DNA from 2 places in the Lysinibacillus sp. A4 genome. Region 2 is predicted to be linked to the other one. Evidence: riboswitches for the same ligand, from Rfam matches in the RefSeq annotation. Region 2 holds a riboswitch; the other holds the start of a gene.
What was found. A riboswitch is a leader RNA that binds a small molecule or an ion and turns the genes downstream of it on or off. The one in region 2 is predicted to bind thiamine pyrophosphate.
Positions count from the first base shown of each region.

Region 1: another riboswitch for thiamine pyrophosphate. It lies ahead of thiM (hydroxyethylthiazole kinase); the one in region 2 lies ahead of thiT (energy-coupled thiamine transporter ThiT).

Region 1 is NZ_JANWTB010000003.1:475,180-479,507, forward strand. It holds gene mbcS (acyl-CoA synthetase MbcS) at 1-1,384, opposite strand, end outside; TPP riboswitch at 1,575-1,672, shown strand; gene thiM (hydroxyethylthiazole kinase) at 1,756-2,523, shown strand; gene thiD (bifunctional hydroxymethylpyrimidine kinase/phosphomethylpyrimidine kinase) at 2,511-3,335, shown strand; gene thiE (thiamine phosphate synthase) at 3,325-3,969, shown strand; gene NY607_RS07810 (alpha/beta-type small acid-soluble spore protein) at 4,040-4,258, opposite strand.
Region 2 is NZ_JANWTB010000013.1:81,107-89,705, forward strand. It holds gene NY607_RS21030 (AAA family ATPase) at 1-1,055, shown strand, start outside; gene NY607_RS21035 (hypothetical protein) at 1,096-1,218, opposite strand; gene NY607_RS21040 (magnetosome magnetite crystal formation protein family) at 1,274-1,597, opposite strand; TPP riboswitch at 1,723-1,830, shown strand; gene thiT (energy-coupled thiamine transporter ThiT) at 1,965-2,525, shown strand; gene map (type I methionyl aminopeptidase) at 2,688-3,443, shown strand; gene NY607_RS21055 (hypothetical protein) at 3,472-4,185, opposite strand; gene NY607_RS21060 (polyphosphate kinase 2 family protein) at 4,385-5,209, shown strand; gene NY607_RS21065 (GNAT family N-acetyltransferase) at 5,371-5,958, shown strand; gene NY607_RS21070 (beta-class carbonic anhydrase) at 6,031-6,594, opposite strand; gene NY607_RS21075 (hypothetical protein) at 6,778-6,912, opposite strand; gene NY607_RS21080 (aminopeptidase) at 7,053-8,294, opposite strand; gene motA (flagellar motor stator protein MotA) at 8,486-8,599, shown strand, end outside.

The DNA.
Region 1 (4,328 bases), on a different contig from region 2:
TGACAATATTTCCTCTTACTTTATCAGGGCTCGCTATAACAGCAGCCTCTTTTACAGTTGGATGTTTCATTAAAGCATCCTCTACTTCAAAAGGGCCAATTGTATAGCCTGAGGAAATAATAACATCGTCTCCTCGTCCGTCAAACCAAAAGTAGCCATCTTCATCTTTATAAGCACGATCTCCTGTAATATACCAATCCCCACGAAATTGTAAATTTGTACGTTCAGGATCATTTAAATATTTTTTAAAGAGTGCTGGCGTTTCGCGATGAACAGCAATATCACCAACTTCTCCGATTGTAACAGGTTTGCCCAAATCATTAATAATTTCAACAGTGTTGCCAGGAGTAGGTTTTCCCATAGAGCCAACTCTCGCTTCCATCCCTACCATTGTGCCTACCAATAATGTATTTTCCGTTTGTCCATAGCCATCTCGCACTTGTAATTTGAATGTTTCCAAGAATACTCTAATAACCTCACTATTTAATGGCTCACCAGCTGATACAGCTTGGCGAATTGCACTTAAATCATATTCATGTAAATTTTCAAGCGCTGCCATAAAACGATATTCAGTTGGTGTACAGCATAGTACATTGATTTTGAATCTCTCAAGCAATGCTAAATAAGAAGCTGCTTCAAATTTACCTTTGTAGACAAATGCAGTAGCACCACTGCCTAAAGTAGCTAGAAATGGACTCCAAATCCATTTTTGCCACCCTGGTGCTGCAGTCGCCCAAACAATATCATTTTCTTGTACACCCAACCAATGTGGTGCTGTTGTTCGTAAATGAGCATAGCCCCAACTATGCGTATGCACTGCTGCTTTTGGATTTCCTGTTGTTCCGCTTGTATAGGCTAAAAATGCATTGTCTGTGCTTTTTGTTGGGATAGGATTTATGTAGGTTGTAGGTTGATTATTCATTTTTTCAAGTATGTTCTGCCAAGGTTCATGTGCATTCCCTATGACAAATTGCAGTATGTCTTGTAAATTTCCTACTTTATCGAACTGTTCAATATAGGGTTCAAATGCAATAACTGCTTTAGCATTTGCATGATGAATTCGATACTCAATATCCTTTGTTCTTAACATCTCAGAACTTGGAATAATAGTTAAACCCGCTTTCAATGCAGCAATATACACAATATATGCTTCAACCGAACGTGGTACCATTACTAAAATGACATCACCTTTCTTTAAACCTTGCTTGGTGAATACATGTGCTGCTTGATTCGCTTTTTCCAATAAATGTGCATATGTAATACATTGGATGTCTTGGTTTTCTTCACAAATGATTAAAGCATTTTTGGCTGCATCCTGAGCATATTTTTCAATTTCCTCTACTATGTTATACCATTCTGGTGCAACTAAATCTTGTCTTTTCATGGCAATTGCCCCCTTTTGTTATGACACATTATAAAACTCTTTTTTCAGCATTTTCAATGGTTTGTGCTTAATTTCGGTAAAGTCATGACAACTATCATACCCTCCTATATGGCATCGGTCACATTTTATCTATAGGAAAACTTGCTATTGAATACAAATGAAAAGTATGGTACATTTTGGTCAACTAAAAGCAAGATTGCAGGGGGACTCGTAAGAGTTGAGAAGGTAAAACCTGACCCTTTGAACCTGTTAGTTAATACTGACGTAGGGAGCAATAAACATCGTTTTCAGATGAAAGGCTCTTTTCGTGCATTTTTACACAAAAAGAGCCTTTTTTGCATGCTTACGTCCATCCCTAAAGGAGGACTACAATGATTTTTCAAACAATTCGTCAACAGCAACCACTTATCCATTGTATTACCAATTATGTAGTGGCAAATTTTCAAGCAAATGGTTTATTAGCGATAGGTGCTTCACCAGTAATGGCCGATGACTACCAAGAGGTAGAGGAGATGGTGGCCATTGCTCAAGCATTATTAATTAATATTGGAACACTTAATGATCGCACAAAAAGTGCCATGTTATTAGCAGGTGAAAAAGCCAATAAACTTGGTATTCCTGTTATTTTAGATCCTGTCGGAGTTGGAGCCACAACTTATCGTAAGGAAACCGTAAGATACTTACTGGAAAACATACACTTTGCCGTGATTCGCTGTAATCTCGGCGAGCTAGCAGCAATAGTTGGTGTAAATTGGCAACAAAAAGGTGTCGATAGTGGTCATGGCACTATCGCTATGGAATTAGAAGCCACATCATTGGCTCAACGCTATCAATGCATTGTTATTGTCACAGGAGAACGCGATTTTATAACTGATGGCAAGCATAGCCAATGGATCGCTGGTGGTCATCCACAAATGACGGAAGTAACGGGTACAGGTTGTTTACTTAGCGCAATTTGTGGCGCAGCCTATAGTGTAAGCCATAATCCTTACCAACAATTAACGGAAACACTTACTTACTATAAAAAAGCAGGTGTACTGGCATCCGCATTTACTGCAGACATTGGTGATTTTCAAATAGCCTTACTCAATGCTATACATCGCTTATCAAAGGATGGTGCAGCTTCATGCATATTGTAACAACAATCGCTGGCTCAGATAGTGGTGGTGGCGCGGGTATACAGGCTGATTTAAAAACATTTCAGGAATTAGAAGTGTTTGGTACTTCTGTTATTACTGCTCTAACTGCTCAAAATACTTTGGGTGTAACAGGTGTTTACCCTATTGACGTTTCCTTTATAAAAAAACAATTCGAGGCCTTAGTAGAAGATTTTCCAATCGCTGCGATTAAAACAGGAATGCTTTATTCCTCAGAAATTATCAAAGCAATTGCACACAAGATCAGGGAGCTAAACATTCCACTGATTGTTGATCCGGTGATGATTGCAAAAGGTGGGGAAAGCCTATTACAGCAAGAAGCTATCGATGCCTTACGCTCAACTTTATTACCACTTGCTACGGTTGTTACGCCCAATATACCCGAGGCAGAGACACTTACTGGGAGATCTATTCATCATTTTGAAGATATGAAAGAAGTAGCTCAAAGCTTGTTACAGCTAGGTGTACAATGTGTCATCATTAAAGGTGGTCATTTAGCAGATCCACTTTATGCCATTGATTATGTATTTTGCAAAAATGGACGTTCTTTTTCTTTGCAGTCTCCACGAATCCAAACAAAAAATACGCATGGTACTGGATGTACATTTTCCGCAGCACTTACTGCTTTTCTTGGACAAGGATTTGCTCTGGAAAATGCCATTATAGAAGCTAAAAAATTTATCCAATTAGCTATTATGTTTAATTTATCGATTGGAAATGGTCATGGACCCACTAATCATTTTGCTTATCAACAGTATAAGGAAGGCTGTGAGGTGATTATTCATGAAACGTGAGGATTTGGAGCTTTATTTTATTATGGGTACGAGCAATGTTCCTCCTCAAGAACAACCTATCTATATCCTAGAAAAAGCCTTGCAAGCAGGCATTACAATGTTTCAATTTCGTGAAAAAGGTCCTCACGCGTTAACTGGACTTGCGTATGAACAATTTGCACGCCAATGTCAAAAACTATGTCATCACTATAATGTGCCCTTTATCATTAATGACGATGTTGATCTAGCGATACGACTAGGGGCTGATGGTGTTCATATCGGACAAGATGATTTACCTGTAAGTGTAGCACGTAAAAGAATCGGGAATATGATTCTTGGTGTATCTGTCCATTGCGAGGAAGAATTGCAAATAGCTATTAACCATCAAGCTGATTATGTTGGTATCGGTCCAATCTTTCCAACATCCTCTAAAAGTGATGCACAACCACCATGTGGTACATCTTTTTTACAGGAGGCACATTCATTACATCCTGAATTACCAATTGTAGCAATTGGTGGAATAAATTTCACAAATGCACATTCTGTATTTCAAACGGGGGTTGATGGTGTTGCTGTTATTTCAGCTATTTGTCAAAGCAAAGATGTTGATCATACAGTAGCTACATTTAGATCCTTATCTCGTATAAATAAATGATCAATAAACAAACTAAAACCAGTGCCTTTTACGGTCACTGGTTTTAAGTTTATAAATGCTTAATCAGCATTTATTGGTTGTTGTTTGGCATACCTTTTAATTGAGATTCTGCCATTTGTACAAGACGTTTAGTGATTTCACCACCAACGGAACCGTTGGCACGAGCTGAAGCTTCAGCTCCTAATTGAACACCAAATTCTTGTGCAATTTCGTATTTCATTTGATCTAGTGCTTGTTGTACACCAGGTACTGCAAGCTGGTTTGAACTACGGTTGTTGTTTGAAGCCATGTTTCTCACCTCCTTGTGAATATAGAATGTGCGATATTAGATTTTTAATACAAAAAATTTAGAGGTAAAT
Region 2 (8,599 bases):
AACTTAATGAAGTTAGTAAACAGAAAGAAGGGCTTCAAAAAAGTTGGCAAGTGAGTCAAGAAAATTTGCATGTAGCAAAGGAAGCAGCTAGCAATGCAACACTAACAGTAGAAATTGCCAAACAGTCCTTTGAGGAATTACAGCTTAAAATGAATGAAAAGCTTCAGCAATTTTCAGCAGATATGCAAGAAATAGGTTTCGAAAGCTATGAGGCTTATGCAACTGCTAAACGGAGTGCCATACAATTGGATGCACTTCGAAAAGCATGTAGCGACTATGCTTTACAAGTACACACGTTGCAAATTCAGATTACCGAAGGGGCTACATACCTTCAAGGAAAAGAGAAGCAAGATTTAGAGGCGATGGAAGCAAGAGTAGAACAGCATCGAGTTTCCTATGAGGAAGCATTTAAACGTTTACAACAGATCAATGGCTTTATACAAGCATGCCAAGGCTTTAGTGAAAAGGTGGAAGAAATAGCGAAAGAGCTTCATTTACTTGAACAAGAAGCAGGGCGAGTAAAGGAGCTCTATGGATTATTAAATGGACAAAACTCGAAAAAGCTATCCTTTGAGCGTTATATACAAATTAACTACTTAGATCAAATTACAGAAGCTGCCAATATACGTCTGTATCATTTATCAAACGGTCAATTTGAGCTTAGACGTTCAGATAGATTAGAAAAGCATGCGAAGCAAAGTGGCCTTGGTCTTGATGTTTATGATGCTTATACAGATCAATTACGAGATGTCAAAACTTTATCAGGTGGCGAAAAATTTAATGCTTCGTTGAGCCTTGCATTGGGGATGGCAGATGTGATTCAAAGCTACCAAGGTAATATTCATATTGAAACGATGTTTATTGATGAGGGCTTTGGCTCGCTCGATGAGGAATCACTAAATAAAGCAATCGATACATTAATTGATTTGCAGGATTCGGGTCGTATGATTGGCGTTATTTCGCATGTACCTGAATTGAAATCTGCAATGCCAGCAGTTTTACATGTAGAAAAAACATTGAATGGCCATAGTCAAACCCATTTTGAAGTGAAATAAAACGAAGGCGTATTTCCTCTAAAAGGAATACGCCTTCATTTTATTTTTTTCGAGTGGTGGTTGTAGGCGTTGTGCCCTTTTTTGCAGCCATTACTTTTTTTACGATAGGAATAACAATAGGTGCTAACTTAACGGCGGTTTTTACAACGTTTGATACTTTCATCCCAAAACAGCTCCTTTTACAATTACTACTACCTGTTTCACTTAAAAATAAAACATTAACGGATAACACGAACAGCCTGAATTATATTCCAAATCACAATACCTAGTGAGACGAGAGCATAGATGGCGAATGAAGCAAACCAAATAATCATCACCGTCTTGTTATTGGAGGTTGGATCTAAACTAAATGTAGAAAAAACAAAGACAATAAAGAATAGAATGCCAAAAACAAAAGGTATTAAATGAGAGACAAGTGCACGAATCGAATGGCTTTTTACATCACTGTCTTTTGTTACAAAATATACAATTAATGGAACGATAAAAGGGGCGAAGAAAATACTAAGATAACTAAAGGCAGCTAAAATTTTTTGATTCTCCATAGTTGTACCTCCTTTTTAAATATTTACGCATGAAAAACAGCAAAGTTTCAAAAAAATGATGTATGGAAGGTTGTAATCCTTTAATCCTTTGCGTACAATGAGAGTGTTCAAATAAATTCAGATGTAACGACCACAAGGGGAGCTGATGATGTCAGCTGAGACTGGGCACGTAATGCCTTGACTCTTCGAACCTGTAAGTTAACGCTTGCGTAGGGATGTGGATAGAAACCGACACTTGTACGATGTGAGGCTCTGTCCTGACATCGTTTTTTCGTCCTTAAAGGAAAAAAGGTGTCAGAAAGAGACATATCAGCGCTTTTCTATTCCTGCTCTTGTATCCTACATCGGAACAAAGGAGAGAATATGTATGGACAAAAAAAGACTATTAATGCTTGTGGAGATTGCGATTTTTGCAGCGATTGGTCTCGTACTGGATCAGGTTTCCTTTAAAGTATGGGCACAAGGCGGCTCAGTTAGTCTTGTTATGGTACCAATTATGTTAATAGCATTTCGCTGGGGCTTAGTAGCTGGGCTAACAACTGGATTACTCGTAGGTGTAATGCAAACCATGTTTGGTGCTACGATTGTGCACTGGCTACAAGGATTACTAGATTATGGCGTTGCTTTTACTGTTGTAGGATTAGCGGCGGTTGTACGTGGACCAGTATTAGACGCTGCTAAACATATGAACAAAACAAAAATGGCACTTTATATAATCATAGGTACCGTTTTCGCAGGCTTCTTACGATACACAGCACATACAATTGCTGGTGCTGTATTTTTTGCCGAATATGCGGGTGACCAAAATGCATGGATCTATTCCATCATCTACAATGGTACATATATGCTACCAGCAACCATTTTAACGGCTGTCGTTGGTGTTCTTTTATTCACAGCCGCTCCACAATTAATGCAAAGAAAATTTTAATGCTAGTCCCTTCACATGAGTGGAGGGACTTTTTTGTCGTGAATAACTCTTTTAGCACTTTGCAAAGTAGGAAAGCATACAATATTTAAAGCGTTTATCGTTATACGCATAAAAAGTTATGTTATATTAAAGAATAGATATTAGATGAAAGGGACGTTATACATGATTGTAAAAACGCAAGAAGAGATTGAAGCTTTTAAAAAAATAGGACGCATTTGTGCTGAAATTCGCGAAGCAATGAAAGCTGCAACAAAACCAGGTGTTACAACACTTGAGCTTGATGAAATTGCTGGTCGCATGTTTGCAGAGGCAGGCGCGATTTCAGGACCAAAGGGAGAATATGATTTTCCAGGGTATACATGTATTAGTGTCAATGAAGAAGTAGCACACGGTATTCCAGGAAAGCGTGTTATTCAAGAAGGAGATATCGTAAATATTGATGTTTCTGGCTCTTTAAATGGCTATTTTGCTGACACAGGTATTTCATTTGTTGTGGGTGATGGCTATGAGGACAAAGAAAAGCTTTGCCGTGTTGCTAAAAGTGCCTTTGATCGAGCAATGACAAAGGTAAAGGCTGGATCTAAATTAAATCAAATTGGTAAAGCTGTTGAACGCGAGGCAAATGCTAATGGGTTAACTGTTATTATGAATTTAACAGGTCATGGCTTAGGTCAATCTTTACATGATGAACCAAACCATATTTTAAATTATTACGATGCATGGGATGCTACTATTATGAAAGAAGGTATGGTCCTTGCGGTTGAGCCATTTATCTCAGCAAAGGCAGAGCATATCGTAGAAGCAGGTGATGGTTGGACATTCGTGACACCTGATAAATCACTTGTAGCTCAAATCGAACATTCAGTCATTGTAACAAAAGATAAACCAATTATCTTAACGTCATTAGACGAAGAATAAGATGTAATGAAAAATCCTGCTAACCAAATTATTTTTGGTTAGCAGGATTTTTTTTAATAAATAAAATGCCAACAAAGAGAACACCACATAAAAATAAAGCGGCTGTAGTGACAAGTAGCTCATCAAAACCATTATGTATGGCGATTCCAATATAAGCCCAAATAAAAACACTTGGATACATAACATCAAAGTGATGGAAACGGATATGTAGCGCAATGGCTCCACCTAAAGTAAGTAAAATCACTGCCCAAAGAGGTGTGCTAAGACCAAAGCCGTTCCAACCATAAGCCGTTAACGTAAAGCTTGTATTTGTGATAAAAATAAATGTCATCCATGCTAAATAAACAGAGAAAGGAATACGACCAAACAAGGATTTGTCCTGAAGAGGGTACGTATTATACAACATAAATAAATACAAGACTAAGAGTAATGTAATGCCAAGAGAAACAATAAATAACTCATGGTGCCAGACATATATCGTCAATGCTTGTAATATATTTATGCAGCTAAAAAGCGCAGACTGTTTCAAAGTTGTCTTTTTCATGTTCATAACTAACCAATAACCGAGTAAAAAATAAATGATAATCCAAATTACATGACTTACACTAACTGGTGCAAATACAACAGAAAAACGATTAGCGATTTCTAGCGAAGATTGACCGTTGATGTTCACGAAAAAGGATGAAAAGGTTAGGATGATTGAGACAAGATAAGAGATTGTCATCATGATAAACCGAGGCATGTTTTCCTCTCCCTTCGTGTTAGATTGTATAGGGAAAAGACAAATAAGTATAGTACTGTCACTTTTTTTATTATAACGGAAATTTCCAACAATGTATCGTGTTGTTTTACTATTAATACCTACAATTTACCATGTCTGATAGGCATCCACATATTTCTTTAGTACAATAAGAATAGTCAAATAAAAGGAGTGAAGTTTCATGACCCAAAATTTAAAAAATCTAGATCTAACTGTTGAACTAGACAAAAAGATGTATAAAAAGAAATTAAAAGTACTCCAATATGAAATGTTGAACGCACAACAATTTTTATTAAAAAACAAGATTGGCTTGATCTTGGTTTTCGAAGGAATGGATGCGGCTGGTAAAGGTGGCGCTATTAAACGATTAATCGAACGTGTCGATCCCCGCGGTTATGTTGTACATCCTATTTCTGCCCCTCAAGCTCATGAATTACGCTACAATTATTTACAACGATTTTGGAGAAAGTTGCCTCAGCATGGGCAAATCGCTATTTTTGATCGCTCGTGGTATGGCCGCGTATTAGTGGAACGCATCGAGGGATTCGCAACAAAAGATGAATGGTCTCGTGCTTATGAGGAAATTAATAATTTTGAGAAGATTTTAACTGCAGGAGATTACATAATTATTAAGTTCTGGCTTCATGTTTCAGATGAGGAGCAATTAAAACGCTTTAAAGAACGTGAACAAAACCCTTATAAATCTTGGAAGTTAACTGCCGAGGATTGGCGCAATCGAGATAAAACACCTCAGTATATTGAAGCAGCGAATGCAATGTTTGAAAAGACAGATAAAAAGGATGCACCATGGATCTTAGTCGCTGGAGATGACAAAAAGTATGCACGGGTTCAGGTGCTACAGGAAACTATTGCACACATTGAACGAGAGGCTCAAAGACGTGGTCTTCATTTAACAAATGTGTTAGACAATACACAACTAGAGGATGCTGATTCCTCCAGCTTAGAAATAGTAAATGAGAAAAAGAAAGAACAAAAAACTAAATAATTGAATTGTGCTGCTATGACAATAAGACATAAGCTGTTTTGGTTGTAGCAGCCTCTTTTTTTACATACAATGAAATATAAATAGGGTTTTGCAATTATGGCTTATAGCCAATGTAACAAAGAGAAATGGATTGATTTTTATTGGAAGGCTAGTGTGGAGAAATGGTGCTTAAAATTTGGAATCTATTAAGAAAAAAGGGTGGGAATGTGGTAACAATAAAGGGGGAAAAATGCTACATCCGCACATTCCAAGAAAAAGATGCACGAAGTTTAACGGGTCTCGTAAGCCGTAATAAATACTTTTGGTCTATATACGAGCCACTGCAAAGACCTGAATACTATACAGTCGATGCTCAATACAAAAAAATTCAAGAAAGTCTCTATTTAATGGAATCAAAGCGTGAATTTACTTTTGGTATTTTTGAGCATGGTACAAATAATCTAATAGGGCATATTGCACTTTATGCTGTCAAACGCTTACCGTACTCGAGTGCATTTGTTGGCTATGCGATGGATGAGATTTATGTTGGAAAGGGCATTGTCACAGAAGCTGTGAATATGGTGGTCCGATTTGCATTTGAACAAATTGGTTTACATCGTGTAGAGGCCTATGTATCGACACAAAATAATGCCTCCATGCGTGTATTAGAGAAGGCTGGATTCCAGCAGGAGGGTCTGCTAAGAAAGCTACTGTATATCAATGGTCATTGGGTAGATCACTATATGTACGCACGTTTAGAGGATGAATAGAATAATAAGTGCCTATCTTCTACATAGTGAGGATAGGCACTTGTTCTTTTATTAATGTATCAAAAAATAACTTTATTGCTTATTTCCATCTTCAATTAAATCTAGATGACCTGTATTTGGATCAATTATTAAACCATGAACAGGTACGTCTTTTACCATTAATGGATGATTACGAATCGTATCGACACTTTTCTTAACACTTGTTGCTACATCACCGAAACCTCGTAAAAATTCTTTCAAATCAAAACCAGAATATTCCAACATTTTGATTGTTTCTGGGTCGATGCCTCGTTGTACCATTTCGCTAAGCATGGCGTCAGGATCAACCGCACTCATACCACAGTCATAATGTCCAACAACATACACTTCATCAGCTTGTAGGCCGTAGACAGCAACTAATAAACTACGCATAACTGCACCGAAAGGATGGCTCACTAACGCACCAGCACTTTTCACTATTTTTACATCGCCATTACGCAAATTCATCGCTTTTGGTAAAAGCTCTACAAGACGAGTATCCATACAAGATAAAACAACAATACGTTTATCAGGATATTTCGTAGTGATGAATGGCTCATATTTTTTTTCTTGTACAAACTCTTTGTTAAATTCTAGAATATCTTGTAACATTGTCATGAATATTGCTCCCTTCCTTACAAAAAATATTGTAGAGCAAAATTTTCAATATGCAAACAATAAAGACTTTATTCAGATAATTTTTACAATAAAGGAGCAGTTTCATACGCTTTAGTAGATGAAATAAATAACTTGTAAGCTATAAAAAAACAGCTACCTATAATAGTAGCTGTTTTTTATACATTAAAATTTTTCGTTTGGCTTTGGATCTACAGTTACTGAAGACTTGCTATCTAAACCAACTTGTAGGTAGTGGATGAAGAATCCCGTTGAAATTAATAAAACTGCTGAAAAGCCAAGAACAGTTGTAATGAACATTATTAGAGCTCCTCTCTACTTAAATGATCTACTAAAATTCCCTAAAACAATTATACAATAGGTTACTAGGAAAATCTAAGGATAATTTATGACAACCTTAACATACTTAGCCTAGAATACTATTAGTAGGAATGGATTATTTAGAATGCCCAATTTCCATCACGGAATATTGGGTCTATTTGATCATCATGTGTTATTCCATCTATATTCATCTTGGTAGAGCCAATCATAAAGTCTACATGTGTTAAGCTTTGATTGAGACCATGCGCACTTAGTTCCTCAGAGGTCATTTCTTTGCCGCCCTCAATGCAAAAAGCATAGGCACTACCAATGGCAAAATGATTGGATGCATTTTCATCAAACAATGTATTGTAAAATAATAGGTCGGATTGTGAAATAGGTGATTGATGTGGTACTAATGCTATTTCACCAAGGTAATGAGCCCCTTCATCTGTTTCAATAAGAGAAGCTAAAATTTCTTGGCCTTGCTCCGCCTTGACGTCAATGATTCGACCATCTTTAAATGTTAATGTGAAATTATCTATAATATTGCCGCCATAGCTTAAAGGCTTAGTGCTTGATACATAACCATTAACACTTGTTTTTAACGGTGCTGTAAAAATCTCTTCAGTGGGCATATTGGCCATAAATGTTTGGCCTTGTGTACTTATACTACTACCCCCTGTCCACACATGGTGTGGAGGCAGCTCAATTGTTAGATCTGTGCCTGGTGCAGTATAGTGTAGTGACTTAAATTGCTTTGCATTTAAATAATCAGCTTTACTATGTAATTCCTGATCATGGGCATGCCAAGCTTCAACAGGATTTTCAACGTCTATACGTGTGGCTGCAAAGATAGCTTCCCATAATGCATTCATTTGCTGTTCTTCTGGAAGGTGAGGAAAGACCTTTGCTGCCCAAGCTTTAGATGGAGCAGCAATAACAGACCAGCTAAACTTATCTGCTTGTAACCATTGATAATAGTTGGCAAGTGCTTGGCCAGATGCTTTTTGGAATGCCATGATTCTATCACGTTCAATACCTTTTAATAAATCTGGATTTTGTGAGCTAATGCTTAAAAAAGCAGCGCCATGTTCAGCTAACCATTCACGTTCCTGCACTTTCCAAGGTGGGAAGAAATCAAATGAGTCTTTTGGTGCCCCCTCATAGCGAGCACGTACAAGTTCATCATCGGATATATCGACAAAAACTTGTTTTGCACCATTTTTATAGGCAATTTTAGTAATTATTTGTGCGAGTTTTAGGTTATCAGTCGAACAGCTTATATAAAGATACTGATCTTTTTGGATATTTACTCCTACTTTCACCGCTAACTCGGCATATTTTAGTAATTTTGTGTCAAACGATAATAACAAAATCATATCCCCTTTCAATTTAAGACAGTTAAGTGTAATATTCTTAATTCAATATAATCAAAAATGGTCGAAATGTGAATAAAAAGCATTAATTACATCGAAAAATATATGAAATACATTTATACTAGGAATATATATATTTAAAATATGGAAAAAAAGACGAAATAACATTAGATAGTAGATTTGGAGGTTCTAGAATGGATAAGTCGTCGATTATAGGGTTAATACTTGCTTTAGTAGCACTATTAACAGGGATGGTAATGAAGGGTGTAAGTTTATCTGCATTTTATAACCCTGCAGCTATCCTAATT